4 regions of the Pectobacterium nicotianae genome follow, and region 1 is predicted to be linked to each of the others. Evidence: predicted binding sites of a transcription regulator. Region 1 holds the regulator's gene; each other region holds the start of a gene.

Region 1 (5,458 bases):
TATTGCTGGTATCAAACGTGGAGTTAATTTAAATAACCAATATCTATCAAAAGATTAAGTCAATATGCTGCTAATTATCGATAACTACGACTCCTTTACCTACAACCTTTACCAATACTTTTGTGAGCTTGGTGCACAGGTTGTGGTGAAGCGTAATGATGAACTGACGCTGCGTGAGATTGAACAGCTTGCGCCTGAGCGGTTGGTTATTTCACCGGGCCCTTGTACGCCGGACGAGGCGGGCATTTCACTGGCTGCAATCCGTCACTTTGCCGATAAATTGCCTATTTTGGGCGTGTGTCTTGGCCATCAGGCGATGGGACAGGCGTTCGGCGCGCGTGTGGTGCGGGCACGGCAGGTCATGCACGGGAAAGCCTCAGCGATTGCGCATAGCGATACGGGGGTTTTCACGGGGTTGGCACAGCCGTTGACGGTCACCCGTTATCATTCACTCATTATTGATTCCGCCTCGCTACCCGATTGCTTTGAAGTCACGGCCTGGAGCGAACATGAAGGAAAGCGTGATGAGATTATGGGGATTCGCCATCGCGCATTGCCGCTGGAAGGGGTGCAGTTTCACCCAGAGAGCATTCTTAGCCAGCAAGGGCATCAGCTTTTGGATAATTTCCTTAAAATTTAGCGATATAGAAAGTTATTCTCCTCAGTAGCCGATTTAATATTGCCTGAAATTGATTTTTTATGCATATTTAGTGACTATATTTTCATTCCGATATGATGGACAGCAGAGTGAGGCAGCAAATGGCAGCAGAGCAGAAAGCAGTGACACGGGATACTCACGATAAAGTGATTTTGCCAGTTTATGCACCCGCGAAGTTTGTACCCGTGAAAGGTAAAGGGAGCCGCGTCTGGGATCAGGACGGTCGCGAGTATATCGATTTCTCCGGCGGTATTGCGGTTACGGCGCTGGGTCACTGTCATCCTGCATTGGTGAATGCGTTGCAGCAGCAGGGTGAAAAGCTGTGGCATACCAGCAATATTTTCACTAATGAGCCTGCGTTGCGCCTCGCCAGCAAATTGATTGATGCGACTTTTGCCGACCGTGTGTTCTTTGTTAACTCCGGTGCCGAGGCCAACGAAGCTGCCTTTAAGCTGGCGCGTCACTATGCGGTTAAACGCCATAGTCCGTATAAAACCAAGATCATCTCCTTCTACAATGCATTCCATGGTCGGACGCTGTTCACCGTTTCGGTCGGCGGACAGCCTAAATATGCCGATGGCTTCGGGCCTAAGCCTGCCGATATTGTTCATGTACCCTTCAACGATCTGGCTGCTGTTAAAGCGGTGATGGACGATCATACCTGTGCAGTCGTGCTGGAACCGGTTCAGGGTGAAGGGGGGATTACGCCTGCTACGCCTGAATTTTTACAAGGCGTTCGCGATCTGTGCGATCAGCACAAGGCGCTGCTGGTGTTTGATGAAGTGCAGAGCGGAATGGGGCGTACTGGCAAACTATTCAGCTACATGCACTACGGCATTACGCCGGATATTCTCACAACGGCTAAAGCACTGGGCGGTGGTTTCCCAATTAGTGCAATGCTGACGACGGAAGAGATCGCATCGGCCATGACGGTTGGGGTACACGGCACCACCTATGGCGGCAACCCGCTGGCCTGTGCGGTGGCGGAAGCCGCGCTGGATATTATCAATACGCCAGAAGTGCTGTCAGGCGTGGCGGATCGCCACGATCGCTTTGTCAGTGAGCTTGAGAAAATCAATCAGCAGTTCGGTGTATTCGAACAGGTTCGCGGTATGGGTTTGCTGCTGGGTGCAGAACTGAAACCGCAATGGCATGGTCGTGCGGGCGAGTTTCTGGCGGCGGCAACGTCTCAGGGGCTTATGGTGCTGATGGCTGGGCCGAATGTGATCCGCTTTGTACCGTCGTTGATCATTGATGAAGATGATATTGCGCAGGGGATGGCGAAATTCGCTAAAGCCGTCGCGCAGGTCGTTAACGCAGCAAACTGATTACGTTACGCCATAAAAAAACGTAGGGAACGTTTTTCAACGTCGCTTGCGACGGCCCGTTAGGGTGGCGGCCAGGGATGGCACGCCATAAAAAAACGCAGGGAACGTTTTTCAGCGTTGCGTTAGCAACGACCCGTAGGGTGGTGAGCAGGAAGCTCGCCATAAAAAAAGCGTGAGGCCGAGGCTTCACGCTTTTTTATTGGTAGGGTACAGCGACAGGGGCTTAGCGAGTGCCGTAAACGACAATCGTTTTACCGTGTGCAGAGATCAGGTTCTGGTCTTCTAACATTTTCAGAATGCGGCCCACGGTTTCACGCGAGCAGCCAACGATTTGCCCAATTTCCTGACGGGTAATTTTTATTTGCATGCCATCTGGATGCGTCATGGCATCAGGTTGTTTGGCCAGGTTGAGTAGGGTTTGGGCAATACGGCCGGTCACATCAAGGAAGGCGAGGTTGCCGACTTTCTCAGAGGTAACCTGAAGTCTGCTGGCCATTTGCGCAGACAGACGCATGAGGATATCCGGGTTAACCTGGATGAGCTGGCGGAATTTTTTATAGGAAATTTCAGCCACTTCACAGGCAGTTTTTGCCCGCACCCAGGCGCTGCGCTCCTGACCTTCTTCAAACAGGCCGAGCTCGCCGATAAAATCGCCCTGATTGAGGTAGGAAAGAATCATTTCCTTGCCTTCTTCATCTTTGATTAGCACTGCGACAGAGCCTTTCACGATGTAGTAAAGCGTTTCTGCTTTTTCACCTTGGTGAATCAGCGTGCTCTTCGATGGATACTTGTGAATATGACAATGGGAAAGGAACCATTCGAGAGTTGGATCTGTTTGCGGTTTGCCGAGAACCATTCGCTATCATCCTCTGTTGTAATTCACTGCGCAAATTACAGGGGTCAGAGTTCCCTGTACGGCGTGTTTAACTGCTAAAAAAATAAAATTCAGTCTAGGCAGAATGACGTCAGGGAATATACTGAAACCACTGTACCCTTTATTTTCCGGTTGCTGCCTTGCCGCACCGTAAACGTGGCTGGGGTATGTCTGGCCAGGTCATCATCTTCTTCGTTTCTGGGTTTGTCCAGAAAAGGTCTATTCTATTTTCGTTTTAACACAGCTTTAAGGACGTGTCTTGTGTTGTCTCGCTTCAGCATGACAAAGCGCTGATTAACGCTGGTTTTTGTACAGTAACGGTATAAATTTTCAAAAAATTTTTAGTGGAGAGGCATCATGCAGGCACGGGTAAAATGGGTTGAAGGCTTAACGTTTTTGGGCGAATCCGCATCAGGACATCAGATATTGATGGACGGCAATTCCGGTGATAAAGCGCCCAGTCCGATGGAAATGGTGCTGATGTCTGTGGGGGGATGCAGTGCGATTGATGTGGTATCGATTCTGCAAAAAGGCCGCAACGATGTAGCGGATTGTGAAGTGAAATTAACGTCAGAGCGTCGGTCTGACGCGCCGCGTTTATTTACCCACATCAATCTGCATTTTATCGTGACGGGAAAAGGATTGACCGACAAAGTTGTTGAACGAGCCGTCGCACTGTCGGCGGAAAAATACTGCTCTGTGGCACTGATGCTGGGTAAAGCCGTTGAGGTAACGCACAGCCACGAAATTAGAGTACTGGAATAATCCCTTTCTCTGGGCACTCATTCTGGTCACTTAAGCCTGTTATTAGGGGAAACACAGGGGGAGGTTCTCGTAGGGAGGCCTCACCCCTGTGGTCGCCCCGTGTATCTCGATGCTTATTCGATGGTTTTCCCTTCAATTAACCGCTGTACCAGCGGCGCCATGATTAATTCCATCGCCAATCCCATCTTCCCGCCGGGAACGACCAGCGTGTTGATGTGGGAGATAAAGGAACCCTGCAACATGGCGAGCAGATAGGGATAATCAATATTGTCCAATCCCTGAAAATGAATCACGACGAAGCTTTCGTCCAGTGATGGAATCGATTTGGCGGCGAACGGATTGGAGGTGTCTACGGTAGGCACACGCTGGAAGTTGATGTGTGTGCGAGAGAACTGTGGCGTGATATAGGTGATGTAATCTTCCATTGAGCGGACGACGGAATCCATCACCGCTTCACGCGAGTGGCCGCGCTCATTAACGTCACGAATCAGCTTTTGAATCCATTCCAGGTTGACGATCGGCACCACGCCGACGAGTAAATCCACATGCTGTGCCACATCATTTTGCTCTGTGACTACGCCGCCGTGGAGCCCTTCATAGAACAGGATGTCGGTGGGTTCCGGCATTGGCTCCCACGGCGTGAACGTTCCGGGAACCTGATTATAGGGAATTGCTTCATCGTAGGTATGAAGGTATTTACGCGTCTGGCCGCGCCCGTGCAGGCCATATTCGATAAACGACTGTTCCAGCAGGCTGAAATCATTCGCTTCCGGGCCGAAATAGCTGATGTGGCGCCCTGAATCACGCGCTTTACGAATCGCCATATCCATTTCCGGGCGGGTATAGCGGTGAAAGCTATCGCCTTCTAACTGGGCGGCACGCAGATCAAACTGCTGGAAAATCTTACGGAAGGCCAGACTGGTTGTCGTGGTTCCCGCTCCGCTGGAGCCGGTAACCGCAATAATCGGATGCTGATGTGACATAAGGTGCGTGACTCCGTGATCGCGATGCCCGCGTAGACCGAAGGCCTGCGCGCATCCTCAAAAAAGACGTAATTGTCATCATTGTTAGCATGTTTGGCGCGTTCTTTCACGACTTTCGGCATGCTCAATAGGGGGCATGACCTCCGGAATTGAGCTGGTTACGCGGCATGATATTGAGGGTTTCATGCAACTCAGACCACACCAACACCACCTCGCCAGACTGGAGTTGGCCGCGGATATCTTCCACTTTCTGCGCCAGCGAACGCTCCTGTTCGCCATAATCGGTGCCTTCCCGCAGAACGAAAGATTCGATGATGTTATCCAGCGTTTCTGGATCGAGCTGTTGCCAGGGAATAATCACGCTATGTTTCCTGATTCAAAGGGTTCCTGAGTAAAAACGGTTCCTGAAGGAAAAGAGTCGCTGGCCTGGTCCAAAAATGGGCTAAGCCAGTTGGGAATGCGCTGTTCCAGCCACATTTCCGGTTTCAGCAACGTTCCGCCGACGAAGCCGACATGCCCGCCATGTTCCGTTAGCTGATACTCAATATTAGACGGTAACTGCGACAGATCGGGAATCACCTCTGAAGTCATGAAAGGATCGTCCTTCGCATGGATGATGAGCAACGGTTTACGTATCTGAGGCAACAGCGGCAGAGCGCTACAGCGTCGGTAGTAGTCTGCTGCATCGCGGAAGCCGTGGATACGTGAAGTAATGACGTCATCAAACTCGCGTAGCTGGCGAATTCGCTTCAGCTGCGGCAACTGAATTGGCAGCGTATCTGGGTAAGCCGCCAGCTTGCGGCCGGCGTTTTGTTTCAACAGGCGCAGCAGATAGTGCTGGTAGACGCGG
Region 2 (5,458 bases), 130 kb from region 1:
AACGGATGCTGCCAGCAACCTCGTTAATTTTTTGCGGCGCGTGCCGCCACAACACACCAGAAGTGAGATCTCATCGTTATGTACCATGTCGTTGCTTCCGATTTAGATGGCACACTGCTGTCACCTGACCACTCGCTGTCCCCGTATGCGAAAGAAACCCTCAGGCTGCTGACGGAAAAAGGGATTCACTTTGTGTTTGCTACCGGACGGCATCACATGGATGTCGCGCAGATCCGCGATAACCTCGGCATTAGCGCGTTTATGATTACCTCGAATGGCGCGCGCGTGCACAACTCGCAGGGCGAGCTGATTTTCAGCCACAACCTGGATCAGGACATTGCCCGCGACCTTTACAGCGTCGTACACAATAACCCCGATATGCTGACGCACGTTTACCGCGATGATGAGTGGTTTATGAACCGTCCGCGCGCGGAAGAAGAGCGCTTCTTCAAAGAGTCGATCTTTAAATACAAGCTGTTTGAACCTGCATTGCTCGAAACCGATGGCGTCAGCAAAGTGTTCTTTACCTGTGATTCCCATGAGCAGTTGTTACCGCTGGAAGAAGCGATCAACGCGCGCTGGGGCGACCGCGTTAACGTGAGCTTTTCGACGCTTACCTGTCTGGAAGTGATGGCGGGCGGTGTGTCTAAAGGCCATGCGCTGGAGCAGGTGGCGAAGATTATCGGCTTCTCACTCAAAGAGTGTGTGGCGTTTGGTGATGGCATGAACGACTACGAAATGCTGTCGATGGCGGGTAAAGGCTGCGTGATGCAGAACGCGCATCAGCGCCTGAAAGATATGCTGCCGGATCGTGAAGTGATTGGGTCTAACGCGGACAGCGCGGTGCCGAATTACCTGCGGGAACTGTTTCTGAAGTAAGTCGTATAGTATCGACCGACGCATCATCGGGCACGCGGTGCCCGATGGCAATGCTGAGTCTCAGCGCGGTTTTTTCAGGAAATCGACCGCTTTGTCGGGAAAATCGGTGAACAGCCCGTCAACATTCGCCTGATAGTAGAGAATATCGTAGAGCCGATCGATATCGTTGGCGTACGCCGGTAGCCTGTCGGCTCTTGCCGTAAACGGGTGTACCTGAAGTTTATACTGATGGGCTTCCTTCACCATATCGGTAAAGGTGATCTTATCAGGAGTCGATCCTTTCTGGACGAGCATGTGATAGTCCGGGCCGATACCATCGGCATAGGTCGCAATTTGCTGCATCGCGCCGGGCTTTTGCATCCAGTCGTAGTTGTAATTCACCCACGTTCCATCGGCCTGCTTCTCGTAGGTTTCATGCCAGTCGGTATAGGCAATCAGCTGAATCAGGTTCAGATCCATCTTCATCTGCGGCTGCAATTCGGTTTTGATGCGCTTTAGCTCTGCGACATCAAATGATTGCAGGAAGACCTTATCGCTTTTTTTCGTATAGCCATACTGCTTCAACACGGCCAGCGTTTCGCGCGCGATGTCTTTCCCTTCCTGATGGTGAAACCACGGTGCTTTGATTTCGGGGTAGAGTCCGATGTTCTTGCCGGTCGAGTGGTTCAGACCCTGAATAAATTCAATTTCTTCCTGAAAGGTATGAATACGGAAGTCGGATTTCCACATCGGAAAACGGTTCGGGTAGCTCTGTACCTGTTTGCCGTCTTTGATATCGAATCCTTCGGTGAATTTCAGCGACTTGATCTCTTTTAACGTGAAGTCGATAGCGTAAAAGCGTCCATCTTTACGGGCGCGTTGCGGAAAACGTTTTGCCACGTCGGTCACGCGATCCAGATAGTGATCGTGCAACACAATGAGCGCGTTATCTTTGGTGAGCACCAGATCCTGTTCCAGATAATCGGCACCCTGAGCGTAGGCCATCGCCTTTGCCGGAAGCGTATGCTCGGGCAGATAGCCGCTGGCACCGCGGTGGGCAATAACGATTTTGTCGGTTGATGAAGCGAAAGCACTAAAGGAAACGGAGAGCGCGAGGGCGGAGAGTAGAGATGTTACGGTAACGTTCATGCGATCAAACCTCTTTCTGTTGAGAGAAAGGCGGCGTCATCAGGACGCCGCCAGAGGGATGCTTACAAGAGCGGGTTAGGCGCGATTGGCTAACTCTGCTTTATGCTTTTTCTCATTCAGCATAACAATCACCAGCAGAAGTACCGCCAGAATGCTGCCGCCGATCATCACCATGAAGCCGCCGTCCCAACCGAAGAAGTCAACGGTGTAGCCGACGATGGCGCTAGCGGCAACGGAGCCGCCGAGGTAACCGAACAGGCCGGTGAAGCCCGCTGCGGTACCCGCTGCTTTTTTCGGTGCCAGTTCCAATGCATGCAGACCAATCAGCATGACCGGGCCGTAAATCAGGAAGCCGATGACGATCATACAGGCCATGTCCACACCTGGGTTACCGGCTGGGTTCATCCAGTAAACGATGGTTGCTATTGTCACCAGCGTCATGAAGAACACGCCCGTTGCACCACGGTTGCCTTTGAAGACCTTGTCGGACATCCAGCCGCACAGCAGCGTGCCCGGAATCCCTGCGTATTCGTAGAAGAAATAGGCCCAGGAAGACTTATCCAGTGCGAAGTGTTTAACTTCTTTCAGGTAGGTCGGTGACCAATCGAGGATACCGTAACGCAGCAGATAAACGAAGACGTTGGCGATCGCGATGTACCACAGCAGTTTGTTCGGGAAAACGTACTGCATGAAGATCTGCTTAGCCGTCAGTTCTTCTTCCGCTTTTTCATTGTAATCAACCGGATAATCGTTTTTGTACTCTTCAATCGGTGGCAGACCACAGGATTGCGGTGTGTCACGCATCAGTGCAAAAGCGATCATGGCAATCAGAATGGCGGCGAAGGCCGGCATGTAGAGTGCTGCTTTCCAGTCGTTGAACCAGGCCATACCCAGCAGGAACAGCAGAGGAGGAATACCACCACCGACGTTATGAGCACAGTTCCATACGGACACGATGCCACCACGTTCTTTCTGTGACCACCAGTGAACCATCGTACGTCCGCACGGTGGCCAGCCCATACCCTGGAACCAGCCGCACAGGAACAGCAGGACGAACATGACTGCAATGCTGGACGTTGCCCACGGCACGAAGCCCATGAACAGCATGACCGCACCTGACAGAATCAGACCCGCAGGCAGGAACACACGCGGGTTAGAACGGTCGGATATCGATCCCATGATGAATTTGGAAAAGCCGTAGGCAATAGAGATACCTGACAGTGCAAAACCGAGGTCACCGCGTGAGAAGCCCTGTTCAATCAGGTAAGGCATGGCCAGTGCGAAGTTTTTACGCACCAGATAGTAGGCGGCGTAGCCAAAAAAGATCCCCATGAAAATCTGCCAGCGCAGGCGGCGATAGAGCGGATCAACGTGTTCTTGCGACACGCGCGGCTGGTGGGCGGCGGGCCTAAAAATACTCAGCATAGATATCTCCAATGCGAAAAAAAACGATAGCTTTTTTGTTCTATTACGAACGTTATTGTAAGGGGTTAGCGTGCAAATGAGTGTGATTCATGACGCTGATGTTACACTTTTATGAAACTGTGACGATTTTTGCGCTCATGTTAACAGAATCGAAAAATTACACAGTGCGGTTTTAGTGACCTAAATCACACTTATTGTTTTTAAACCCTGCTTTATTTTCGTTTAGTGTTCGTTTTTGCTCTTTATCAAACATTAACCCTGCTTTCTGTGTCCCAATAGCAACATGTAGACCATCCGCCTGGAGCGAGAACATGATGCAAAATACGGGGAACTGGCGTGAAACTGACGTGGTTGTCATCGGCGGTGGTGCAACGGGAGCAGGAACGGCACGGGATTGTGCCCTGCGCGGACTGCGCTGCCTGCTGCTTGAACGTTATGACATTGCGACCGGCGCAACCGGGCGTAATCACGGCTTATTACACAGCGGTGCCCGCTATGCAGTAACCGATGGCGAGTCTGCCCGCGAATGTATTGAAGAAAACCAGATTCTCCGGCGGATTGCTCGCCACTGTATCGAACCTACTGACGGTCTGTTTATCACCTTGCCCGAAGACGATCTCGCTTGGCAGGCACAGTTTATTACCGCCTGTCAGCAGGCGGGGATTAGCGCACAGGCGTTGGACCCGCGGGAAGCGTTACGACTGGAACCGGCAGCAAATCCGACACTGATTGGCGCGGTGCGCGTGCCGGATGGTTCGGTCGATCCTTTTCGCCTGACGGCGGCCAACATGATTGATGCCTGCGAGCACGGCGCGGAAGTGCTGACCTATCACGAGGTCATCGGGCTGATTCGCAAGGGCGATCGTATTACCGGCGTGCGCGTTTTCGACCATAAAAAAGGTGTAGAAACAGAAATCTACGCACAGGTGGTGGTCAACGCGGGCGGTATTTGGGGGCAACACATTGCGGAATATGCCGATCTGCGCGTGCGGATGTTCCCGGCAAAAGGTGCGCTGTTGATTCTTGGGCACCGCATCAACAACATGGTGATCAACCGCTGCCGTAAACCGGCGGATGCCGACATTCTGGTACCGGGCGATACCATTTCGCTGATTGGCACCACCTCAACCCACATCGATTACGATCAAATCGACAATATGCTGGTAACGCCTGCCGAGGTGGAAACGCTGATGCGGGAAGGGTCGATGCTGGCGCCGACGTTGGCGAGCACGCGAATTTTGCGCGCCTATGCCGGCGTCCGTCCTCTTGTTGCCAGCGATAGCGACCCGAGCGGGCGTAGCGTAAGCCGCGGTATTGTGCTGCTCGACCATGCCAGCCGCGACGGGCTGGAAGGATTTATTACTATCACCGGCGGCAAGCTGATGACCTACCGCCTGATGGCGGAGTGGGTGACTGACGCTATTTGCAAAAAGCTGGGTCATGACGTGGCCTGCTCGACGGCACAGACGCCGCTGCCCGGTTCTGAATCGCTGGAGGAGGTGAAGTCCGCTCCTCATCCCCTGTCTGCTTACCCTACGGCAAAACCGCTCTCTGCGCCGCTGCGCGGTTCGGCGATTTATCGCCACGGTGAACGTGCCGGAAGAATGTTGTCCGGTGAGCGTCTGGACCGCAGTCTGGTGTGCGAATGTGAGGCGGTGACGGCGGGGGAAGTGCGCTACGCCGTGGAATCGTTACAGGTGAATAACCTGATTGATTTACGTCGGCGCACCCGCGTGGGTATGGGCACCTGTCAGGGTGAACTCTGTGCCTGTCGTGCGGCGGGTCTGCTGTGCCGTCTGGGCACCGCGACGCCGGAGCAGTCGCTCACGCAGCTCAGTCAGTTTTTGAACGAACGCTGGAAAGGCATTCGCCCGATTGCGTGGGGCAATGCGCTGCGCGAAAGCGAGTTTACCAGCTGGATTTATCAGGGATTGTGCGGCCTGACGGCCAGCGACAGTCAGGAGGATCGTCATGCGCTATGACGTTGTGATTATCGGTGGCGGACTGGCGGGATTGACCTGCGGTA
Region 3 (5,458 bases), 340 kb from region 1:
AGTCTGGGCCATTCAATACGTTAAAGCCCTGTACACCTTTCACCGCTTGCACATAACCGCTCAGGCTTTCATAGCTGCCTGCGCTGTCTTTAATGCCGATGATGTTCGGGTGATCCGCCAGCGTGCGGACGGTTTCCGGCGCCAGCGTATTCCCCGTGCGTGCAGGAATGTTGTAGAGAAACACCGGCACAGTCAGCGCATCGGCGACGGCGGTGTAGTGGGCGATCAGTTCTTCCTGTTTGAGTGGGATGAAATACGGGGTGATGACCGAAACGGCATCAACACCCAGCGCGGCGATGCGCTTGCCGAGCTTGATGGTTTCCCGCGTGGAGATTTCACCGATGTGGCCGACAACCGGCACTTTTCCGGCGACTTCATCAACGCAGGTTTCAGTAACGGCGACTTTTTCATCGGTGTGCAGTACGAAAAACTCACCGTTGGTGCCGTTACAAAAAATACCGTTGCCGTAGCGCATCTGGCGCTGAACCTGAAGACGCATAGCAGCGGGGTTAAATTCGCCCTGGTTATCAAACGGCGTGACGATGGCGGTCAGGACGCCGGTAATATTTTTACTCATTGTTCTTCCTCGTGACACGTAATCAAAAAGATGAAAACTTAAAACCGTTTTGCCTAAATCCGCGCTTTAAAAGAGGGTCAGATAAACCTCGCGGACGTCGTCGGCGCTGACCTGTGTTGGCACGTTTTTCATCAGGCGCTGAACCTGTAACGCGGCATCAACCAGATACGGCAGGTGGTCTTTTTCCACGCCGAGCTGCTGTAAGGTGTTAGGTAGGTTGAGGCGTTTAACCAACTCGCTGAAGTAGGTCACCAGCGCCTGCGCTTTTTCCGCGGTACTGAGCGTCAGATCGGCATCCGGCAGCAGGTCATACGCCTGCGCGAATTTCTCCTGTGCGGCGTCCTGCACGAAACGCATGCAAGGGGCGAGCAGGATGGCGTTCGCTACGCCGTGTGGGATGTGGTACTTGCCGCCCAGCGGGTAAGACATGGCGTGGACCAGATGCGTACCGGAGTGGGCAATGGCGGCACCGCCGTAATAAGACGCCCACAGCATGTTCAGCTTGGCTTCCATATTGCTCGGCTCGCGCACGGAGGTTTCGAGGTTGGCAAACAGCTTTTTCAGGCCAATCAGCGCGTAGTTGTCGCTGACCGGGTTGGCAATCGTTGAGGTGAAACACTCAATCAGGTGGCAGAGCGCATCGATACCGGTTGAAGCGGCGATATGTGACGGCATGCTGATGGTCAGCTCCGGCACCAGCGCAACGTAGTCCGGCAGCATCACTGGCGTAATAATGCCGACTTTGGTCTCTTTTTCCGGGATCGCCAGAATGGCATTCGGCGTGGCTTCTGAGCCGGTTCCTGCGGTGGTCGGGATAAGCAGGGATGTCGTGCGGCGCGTCGGTTTCTCTCCCGCCAGCAGGCTATCCAGCGTGACGGTTTCATCGCCCGCGCACAGTACGGAAAGCAGTTTGGCGACGTCCAGTACGCTACCGCCGCCCACGCCGATGACCAGATCGGTCTGGATTTGATTGAGCTGGCTCAGTATCTGTGCCACGTCGTGCTGGCTTGGTTCGGCAGGAACATGATCAACCAACAGAACCTGCGGAACGGCGTGCTTAACTTGTGCGATCAGCGCCTGAACGTCAGGCAGCCCGACGATGTTTTTGTCGGTGACAAATAAAACGTGCTGTTTCCCTGCCAACAGGTGACTAATGTCCTGAAGTACCCGGTAACCGCTGAGGATAGTGCTATTGATATTCATGCTTATTACCTTGCCTTTTCTCTTCTTCGCCAGAGCGTTATCGCGATGATAATGGTTGCGATAGTGATTACTTTCAGTCAAATGGAATGGTTTTAGTCACTGCTAAACGCCATTTGCCACATCGTGGTGATAATTTATAGGTGAAATTCCTTTTAAATAATTTGATATTGCTCACATATAATCAAACGTGATTCAATATAATCATTATCAGGTAATCATGAAGCGGGGATGAGGTATGCCAAACGTGCAGCAATCAGCAGAACAGGTATTAGTGGTCGCTGATGACTTTACGGGTGCCAATGATGCGGGCGTCGGTCTGGCGCAGCATGGTGCGCGGGTTAGCGTCGTCTTTGACGTTAATAAACTGCACGCGGATTTACTGGGCGATGCGGTGGTGATCAACACCGATAGCCGTGCGGCGCGTGACGACGTGGCGTCTCAACGTACCGCAGAAGCGGTTGCAGCCTGGCAGGCCGCTGGCGGACAAGGCTGGATTATCAAGAAGATTGATTCGACGCTGCGCGGGAATCTGGGCGCGGAAGTGGCAGCCGCGCTGTCTGTGGCAGACGTGCCCGTCGCGCTGATTGCCGCGGCATCACCGACGCTGGGGCGTGTGACCCGCAAAGGTGAAGTCTGGGTGAATGGTCGTCTGCTTACCGACACGGAATTTGCCAGCGATCCCAAAACGCCAGTGACCTCCGCTTCTATCGCTGCCCGTCTGGCAGAACAAACCGCGTTGCCTGTGGCGGAGATACACCTTGATGACGTCCGTCAGGCTAATTTAGCCCACCGTTTGCAGCAGTTGGCGGACGAGGGCGTGCGTCTGATTATTCTTGATACCGATGTGCAGGACGATCTGACACATATCGTTGATGCCACCAGAACGTTGCCGTTTCGCCCCTTGCTGGTCGGCTCGGCGGGCCTGAGCGAAGCGCTGGCGAATACGCAGAATTTTACGCGTAAAACTGAAAAGCCGCTGCTGGCTGTCGTCGGGTCGATGAGCGACATCGCTCAAAAACAGATTGCGGCCGTCAGGCTGCGCAGCGATGTCACGCTGGTTGATATTGATATCAACGCACTCTTTTCAGCCGAGTCATCCACCGTCATGGCATCCCAGTGTGAGGACGCGGTGAAGGCGCTGATGAGCGGTAATCACTGCATTATTCGTACCTGTCATAACGAAAATCAGCGCTTCGAGATCGACGCGCGGTGCCAGCAGCTTGGGCTTAGCCGACAGCAGCTTGGCGAAACGATCAGCCACTATCTGGGGGAACTTACGCGCAATATTGTTCAGGCGCTAGACAGCCTGACGGCGGGCAGCGCTAACCAGCGTCTGCCGGGCGGACTGTATTTATCCGGTGGTGACATTGCGATTGCCGTAGCAACCGCACTGGGCGCGACCGGCTTTCAGATTAAGGGGCAAATCGCATCCTGTGTGCCCTGGGGATACCTGCTGAACAGCGTTGTCGGCACGACCCCTGTGATGACTAAAGCGGGGGGTTTTGGCAACGAAACTACTTTGCTCGACGTTTTACGTTTTATTGAGGAGAAGGTCAGTGAGTAAAATTATTGCGGTAACGATGGGTGATCCGGCAGGGATTGGACCGGAAATTATTATCAAGTCGCTGGCCGAAGGCGAGCTTTCCAGCGCATCTGCTGTGGTGGTGGGCTGTGTACAGACGATGCGACGTATTCTGGCGCTGAATATCGTGCCAGCCGTAGAGCTGAAAATCATTGATAAACCGGCTGACGCGGTCTTCGCGCCGGGCGTAATCAACATGATTGATGAGCCGCTGGAAGATCCTCAGGCACTGAAGCCTGGCGTTGTTCAGGCGCAGGCGGGCGATTTGGCTTACCGCTGCATCAAGAAAGCGACCGAACTGGCGATGGCGGGTGAAGTCCATGCGATTGCCACCGCGCCGCTGAATAAAGAAGCGCTGCACTCGGCGGGCCACCTCTATCCGGGTCACACCGAACTGCTGGCGAAGCTGACCAACAGCCGCGACTATGCGATGGTGCTGTATACCGATAAGTTGAAGGTTATCCATGTTTCAACGCACATTGCGCTGCGTAAATTCCTGGATACGCTGAACCGCGATCGCGTGGAAACAGTGATCGACATGGCGGATGTTTTCCTTAAGCGCGTTGGTTTTACCCACCCGCGTATCGCCGTTGCCGGGGTTAACCCGCATGCGGGCGAGAATGGCCTGTTTGGTGACGAAGAGATCAAAATTGTGTCGCCATCGGTGGAAGCCATGAAGGCCAAAGGTATTGATGTGTATGGCCCATGCCCGCCGGATACCGTCTATCTACAGGCGTATGAAGGCCAGTACGACATGGTGGTGGCGATGTATCACGATCAGGGGCACATTCCGCTTAAGCTGCTGGGCTTCTATGATGGGGTGAACATCACCGCCGGATTGCCGTTCATCCGTACGTCTGCTGACCACGGCACGGCGTTTGATATTGCCTGGACAGGGAAAGCGAAGTCCGAAAGTATGGCGATCTCTATCCAGCTCGCCATGCAGCTGGCCTGATTGGCGGTAACCTATCACGGTTGATAGCTCGGTTTTTGTAAGCGAATAAAACGCGATACAGCACGCATTGCAGGATATCTTCCTTCCCGCGTTCGGGAAGGTTTCTGGTATCCTGCAATCAAGAACCAACAACGTAAAATAACTCGATAACAGCAAGATGGATATCGCCGTGGATCCTACATTAACTGATGCTTTCCGCATGAGCGGGGATAAAGTAAAAGGGCAGAGCCGTCTTGATCAGATTATGGATTACCTGAAAAGCCATAATCTGGTGACGGTAGATGAACTGGTGTCCGTGATCGACGCTTCCCCAGCGACGATCCGCCGTGATTTGATCAAACTGGATGAGCAGGGCGTGATTAGCCGCAGTCATGGCGGCGTGACGCTCAATCGCTTTATTCCTTCCCAGCCGACCACGAATGAGAAATTACATCGCAGCCTTCAAGAGAAGCAGGCGATAGCCCGCTATGCCGCAACGCTGGTTAAACCGGGCAGCGCGGTGGTGTTGGATGCGGGAACGACCATGCTGGAGCTGGCGCGCCACCTGACGCATCTGCCGCTGCGTGTGATTACCGCCGATCTGCAAATTGCGCTGTTCCTGTCTGAGTTCAAGCAGATCGAAGTGACGATTATCGGTGGGCGTATTGATGACAGCAGCCAGTCCTGCATCGGCGAACACGGCCGCCGCCTGTTACGCAGCATTTACCCCGATATTGCGTTTATCAGCTGCAACTCGTGGAGTCTGGATAAAGGCGTCACCACGCCGACGGAAGAGAAAGCCGGCGTAAAACAAGATCTTGGCGCGAATGCCAGCCGCCGGATACTGTTGGCCGACAGCAGCAAATACGGCGCGTACTCACTGTTCTGCGTCACGCCTCTGTCAGAGCTGACCGATATCATCACCGACAGCGCGTTAGCACCCGAGGCGCAAACGGAGCTGAAAGGCAAAGCGTTCAATCTGACGCTGGTGTAAACCGGGTTTGTGCCTGACGCGTTGTGTCAGGCCGACTGCTTCCGCCAGTTGAGTTCGGGTTTATGCACCACGCCGTTGAATGTCATCGGATCCGTTGTTAAACAGAGACGTGTGTCGTTTTCACTGAACTGTGCGTAGCGCAGCTGGCTGGAACCAATCCAGTTCGGA
Region 4 (5,458 bases), 1.2 Mb from region 1:
CATCGGGATATCGCCAATGACGTTACGTGCCCCGAGGATCAAGCCCCCGCTGATGAGCGCGGGAAGCAGCGGAAAAAAGATCTCGGCAAAATGTGAAATGCTACGTTCAAACCAGCTCATGTTCTGGCGAGCGGCGACTTTGGTTTCTTCCTTATTCATCTCGCCTTTTCCCGTGGTGGCGAGCAGTGCCTTGTAATATTCATCCACATTGGTGCCGATCACGACCTGAAATTGTCCGGCGTTGGTAAAACACCCTTTAACAATACGCAGCTCTTCGATGTTCTTGGGATGGGCTTTGGACGAGTCGTGCAAGACGAAGCGGAGACGAGTGATGCAGTGCGTTACCGCCGCGATGTTCTCACGTCCGCCGACCAGTTCGATCAGACGGTCAATATCCTGTTGTTTAACTTTACTCATAGTCATGTCCTTTTTATCTTTTAGCGCAGACGTCGGGGACGCGAAGCAAGTACAGCTAGAGAAAAGCATAGTCTGTTAACGATGGTTTTGCTGTGAAAGGAAAATGCATTGAGCTGTTTTTAAAAGAGAATGTTCAGGCATGCGGCGTGCTGCACAAATCTGCGACGTGTGGGTAGACAAAAAGGAAAGGGGGATGACCAGGGTGCTAGAAAGGCTGAAAAAACAAAAGCCGCCTGTAGGAGGCGGCTTTAGAGATTGTTTATATCACAATCAGAACGGGCTGATGATTGACCCAATACGTTCACAGTAACTGACATAAACATCTCCCATTCTTTTAAAGAATTTGCTGATTTTACGAAAAGTTTTCATTATCAGACTCCTCTAACGGGTTAGTTAAGTGTGATGCTCATCACGTTTTTAATGGTAGCGAAGATGAGATCGGATTTCAACATTTTTGTGATGTTAGTCACAAAAATATAACGACACGATAAATGAAACACATCGTGGAACGAAAGAACCTGATGCGCAGCCGGAAGGCCAGTGCATCAGGTGGTGGAAAGCATGCGAGGTAATATCAGGCGGGATAGTGATAAATATTGTGATCGAACCACTGCTCGCCAATCCGCTCGGCATCTTTCTCCATGTGGTGAAAGCGGAAGCCAAGCCGTTGAGCGACAGCGTTGCTACGCGTGTTGGCGGTTGAGGCTCTTATGACGCAGCGCTCAACGAGGTTGGCATCGGTATAGGCGGCTATCAGTGTACTGACAGCCTGAGAAACGATGCCTTTGCCTTCAAAGGCTTCGGCGATCCAATAGCCGATGGTGCCTTCTTTATCCTGAATCGTATTGAAGGAGACAATGCCAGCCGGCGCGTCGTCCCAGCGGATCATGTACACGGCGGCCGTTTTGTCGAAGAAGGCCTTTCGGTTGGCGCGAATGGTGTCACGCGTGTCATCGACGCTCTTGACGGAATCCGGCCAGGGTAAAGTACGCCGTAAGCGCGCTTTTTCCTGCTGAATCAGAGTAAAGAGCGCATCGGCATCGCGTTCTTCCTGGATCGCTAGGCGCAGGTGGGGCTGATGACGCAATTCATACAGTGCATCTGTAAATGACGTATCGACAAATGGCGCTTCCATAAAATCGCTCCCTTTACCGCTGCAACGTACCGTCAATGATCGTGACGCTGTGCCCGCCGATCCACGGTTCATCGTTCAGGTAAGTGACAGTAATGCGGCCATCGCGTTGCAGCATGGTGCCCTGTCGCGCAAGGTAGCTGAGTGGCGCGGTGACGTTATTGATAGAATGCTGTTGGCGAAGCAGCGCTGCCAGACAGGCGTTGGCACTACCAGTAACCGGATCTTCTTTGAGATGACCGCGTTCAATGTAGAGCGCACGAACTTCATAATCGGCTGGCGTCGCATTATCGTGCGGGCCATAGATGGCGATGCCGTTAGTCTGGCTGAGGCCTTGCACGGCTGAGAGCGCGTCTGCATCGGGTGTGATGTTCAGACAGGTGTCGGCGCTGTCGACGCGAATCACAAGCCAGCGAATGCCCATGTGTACCGCGGTGGGCGGGTAGCGGTTATCGATAGCAGCACTACCCAAACCAGTAATACCCAGCGTTTTTTCCAGCAGTGGCGCATACTCATCACCAAACGGAACCATGGTGGCCTGCGGCGCGTGAAAAGCCAGACTGCCGTCATCATTAATATTAATGGGCACTAAGCCAACGCCGCACTGTTGCACTAACTGACCTGGGGATTTAGGGCGCAATCCGTCTTCCAGCACGGCATGTGCGGTGCCTAGCGTCGGGTGTCCGGCAAACGGCATTTCCGATTCTGGCGTAAAAATACGAACATGGTAATCCGCTAAAGGATCGGTGGCTGGCAGGACAAACGTGGTTTCTGACAGGTTTGTCCAGCGAGCGATCTCCTGCATTTGCGCATCGGTTAATCCCTTCGCCTCCATAATGACGGCAAGCGGATTGCCCTTGAAAGACTGCTGGGTGAAAACGTCGACCTGTTTGAAACGACGTACTATCGGCATCGCATTTCTCTCCTGTATGCGCTATCGCTTAAATATTACTCAAAACTAACCGCGATCCTATCGCGCGCTTGTGGCATAATGCGCGCCAAATCACATTCCGACTCGAGTATAAGTGCTGTGTTAAGTACCAACAATATCACCATGCAGTTCGGCAGCAAGCCGTTGTTTGAAAACATTTCCGTTAAATTTGGCGGCGGCAACCGTTACGGTTTGATTGGCGCAAATGGCTGCGGCAAATCTACATTCATGAAGATTCTCGGCGGCGATCTGGTGCCGAGTGGCGGTAACGTCTTCCTCGATCCTAATGAACGTCTGGGTAAACTGCGTCAGGATCAGTTCGCTTTTGAAAAATACAGCGTGCTGGATACCGTCATCATGGGCCACGGTGAGCTGTGGGCGGTAAAAGAAGAGCGCGACCGTATCTATTCATTGGCTGAAATGAGCGAAGCCGACGGCTACAAAGTTGCCGATCTGGAAGTGCAGTATGGTGAGATGGATGGCTACAGCGCAGAATCGCGTGCGGGCGAACTGTTGCTGGGCGTGGGAATTCCCGTTGAGCAGCACTATGGCTTGATGAGTGAGATTGCTCCCGGCTGGAAACTGCGTGTCCTGTTGGCGCAGGCGCTGTTTGCCGATCCCGATATCCTGCTGCTCGACGAACCGACCAACAACCTGGATATCGATACGATCCGTTGGTTGGAGCAGGTGCTGAACGAGCGTAACAGCACCATGATCATCATCTCGCATGACCGTCACTTCCTGAACATGGTTTGTACGCACATGGCGGATCTGGACTACGGCGAACTGCGTATTTACCCTGGCAACTATGATGAGTACATGACAGCAGCGACGCAGGCTCGTGAGCGTTTGCTGGCCGATAATGCCAAGAAGAAAGCGCAGATTTCCGAACTGCAATCGTTCGTCAGCCGCTTTAGCGCCAACGCCTCTAAATCCAAGCAGGCAACATCACGCGCACGCCAGATCGATAAAATCCAGTTGGATGAAGTGAAAGCGTCCAGCCGTCAAAACCCGTTTATTCGTTTTGATCAGGATAAGAAACTGTTCCGTAATGCGCTGGAAGTTGAAGCGTTGAGCAAAGGTTTTGACAATGGCCCGCTGTTTAGCAAGCTGGGTCTGATGGTCGAAGTGGGTGAGAAAGTCGCTATTCTGGGTGCCAACGGTATCGGTAAATCGACATTGCTGAAAACGCTGGTCGGTGATTTGGAGCCGGATAGCGGTACGGTGAAATGGTCTGAAAACTCAAAAATTGGCTACTACGCGCAGGATCATGAATACGAATTCGATGAGACGCTGACCGTTTTTGACTGGATGAGCCAGTGGAAACAGGAAAAAGACGACGAGCAAGCCGTGCGTAGCATACTCGGCCGTTTACTGTTCAGCCAGGATGATATCAAGAAGAAAGTGAAGGTGTTATCCGGTGGTGAAAAAGGCCGCATGCTGTTCGGTAAACTGATGATGCAGCGTCCGAATATTCTGGTGATGGATGAACCAACCAACCACCTTGATATGGAATCCATTGAATCGCTGAATATGGCGCTGGAAATGTATGAAGGGACGCTGCTGTTCGTCTCTCATGACCGTGAATTTGTCAGCTCGTTGGCGACCCGTATTCTGGAAATTACGCCAAATAAAGTGATCGATTTCACCGGCAACTATGAAGATTACCTGCGCAGTCAGGGTATTCAGTAAGTGTGTGATACGGCCTCAATCATGAGGCCGTATTATTTTGGGGATGTATTCGTTTTGTTAAGGATAAAATCCGCGATTCAGCGCTTCCACGGCCTCGGCAACGCGCGGCCCCATTCCCAGTAAAATCGCCTGATCGAGCGCGATAATACGCTGGTTTTTCCAGGCTGCGGTTTGCGTTAAACCCGGCACTGCCGCCAGCGCCTCCACGCCGTTTTCCACACTTTGCGTCGTCACCACTACCACCTCAGGATTCGCCGCAATCATCGCTTCGCCGCCATAAATACGATACTGGTTATGCGTGGCAATATTCTTTCCGCCTGCCAGCGCGATCAGGCTATCCACCACGGTGTTTTTCCCCGCGACCTGCGCCGCACTGCTGCCGACACTCAGCAGAAACACGACGCTGACGCGATCTTTTCGCGTTGCCAGCCGTTCTGATACCGCGCTCAGTTGCTGAGAAAGGCGAGTGACCAACTGCTCGGCAGCTTCCGTGCGATTGAGCAGCGCACCAGCCTGACGAATATTGCTAAGCAACTGCGCTGGCGTACTGGGCGTGCGGGTGAAACGCGCCACCGTTACACCTGCTTGCTCAAGCTGATTAAGCACCTGTGGCGGGTTGGCATCCTGCCAGGTCATCAACAGCGTTGGGTGCAGTGACAAAATGCCTTCGCTCGTCAACTGTTGCCAGTTGCTGACCTTTGGCAGCGTTGCTGTTTGTGGCGGATAGGTGGTGGTCTGATCCACACCGACCACCGTATCGCCTGCGCCGAGCGCATAAACGATTTCCACCAGCGAGCCACCGGCAATCACCACGCGCGGCTCAGCCGCGCAGGTGAAGGAAGACAGCCCGAAGAGCATTAACGCGATTATCGCCTTCATCATCATGATGCTTAGAATGAGAACGCCGCGCCAATCGCGGTGCTGAAGCCGGATGCAGGAATGCTTTCATGCGCGGTGGTATAGCGCTTATCCAGCAGGTTATTCAGCGCCAGGGTGACCTGGTATTGATTCTCGCTACCGAAGGTACTGGTAAATTCCAGATTAGCCGTTGCCCAACCGCTGTGCTGGACGGCGGTATCTGCCGTTTCATCCTTCGCACGTGAGGCCGCTCGGAGGTAGAGATCAGACTCCAGCTCCATACGTTCGAACAGCATGATGTTTTTGACCCCGACGCGGCCAGTAAAGGTGGGTTCACCCGTGCGATAGGTGCTGCGAGTCGGCAATTCCAGCTCACGGCGGATGATGTTGCCGTTAACGTAAGGAGACAGCGTCCAGCCGAGGTATTC

What was found. Region 1 encodes CRP, which controls carbon source genes, mostly activating them, when cyclic AMP is high. Its sites were predicted from a motif close to ATGTGANNNNNNTCACAT; they were not measured.
Region 2: the regulator CRP is predicted to act here: its motif matches at 3,606-3,623, upstream of glpT (glycerol-3-phosphate transporter).
Region 3: the regulator CRP is predicted to act here: its motif matches at 1,940-1,957, upstream of MYB54_RS03425 (iron-containing alcohol dehydrogenase).
Region 4: the regulator CRP is predicted to act here: its motif matches at 2,541-2,558, upstream of MYB54_RS07185 (ABC-F family ATPase).

What each region holds. Positions count from the first base shown of each region.
Region 1 is NZ_CP096821.1:435,613-441,070, forward strand. Features, by position in the region: gene MYB54_RS01850 (aminodeoxychorismate synthase component II) at 65-640, shown strand; gene argD (bifunctional acetylornithine/succinyldiaminopimelate transaminase) at 760-1,986, shown strand; gene crp (cAMP-activated global transcriptional regulator CRP) at 2,210-2,842, opposite strand; gene MYB54_RS01865 (OsmC family protein) at 3,218-3,625, shown strand; gene MYB54_RS01870 (phosphoribulokinase) at 3,739-4,608, opposite strand; gene MYB54_RS01875 (YheU family protein) at 4,733-4,969, opposite strand; gene MYB54_RS01880 (hydrolase) at 4,966-5,458, opposite strand, start outside.
Region 2 is NZ_CP096821.1:307,401-312,858, forward strand. Features, by position in the region: gene yigL (sugar/pyridoxal phosphate phosphatase YigL) at 79-879, shown strand; gene glpQ (glycerophosphodiester phosphodiesterase) at 940-2,007, opposite strand; gene glpT (glycerol-3-phosphate transporter) at 2,083-3,432, opposite strand; gene glpA (anaerobic glycerol-3-phosphate dehydrogenase subunit A) at 3,744-5,414, shown strand; gene glpB (glycerol-3-phosphate dehydrogenase subunit GlpB) at 5,404-5,458, shown strand, end outside.
Region 3 is NZ_CP096821.1:774,090-779,547, forward strand. Features, by position in the region: gene MYB54_RS03420 (dihydrodipicolinate synthase family protein) at 1-577, opposite strand, end outside; gene MYB54_RS03425 (iron-containing alcohol dehydrogenase) at 644-1,780, opposite strand; gene dtnK (D-threonate kinase) at 2,016-3,344, shown strand; gene MYB54_RS03435 (D-threonate 4-phosphate dehydrogenase) at 3,337-4,317, shown strand; gene MYB54_RS03440 (DeoR/GlpR family DNA-binding transcription regulator) at 4,475-5,290, shown strand; gene MYB54_RS03445 (lipocalin-like domain-containing protein) at 5,317-5,458, opposite strand, start outside.
Region 4 is NZ_CP096821.1:1,602,031-1,607,488, forward strand. Features, by position in the region: gene treB (PTS trehalose transporter subunit IIBC) at 1-417, opposite strand, end outside; gene MYB54_RS07175 (GNAT family N-acetyltransferase) at 992-1,552, opposite strand; gene MYB54_RS07180 (PhzF family protein) at 1,566-2,462, opposite strand; gene MYB54_RS07185 (ABC-F family ATPase) at 2,580-4,172, shown strand; gene MYB54_RS07190 (heme/hemin ABC transporter substrate-binding protein) at 4,230-5,051, opposite strand; gene MYB54_RS07195 (TonB-dependent receptor plug domain-containing protein) at 5,063-5,458, opposite strand, start outside.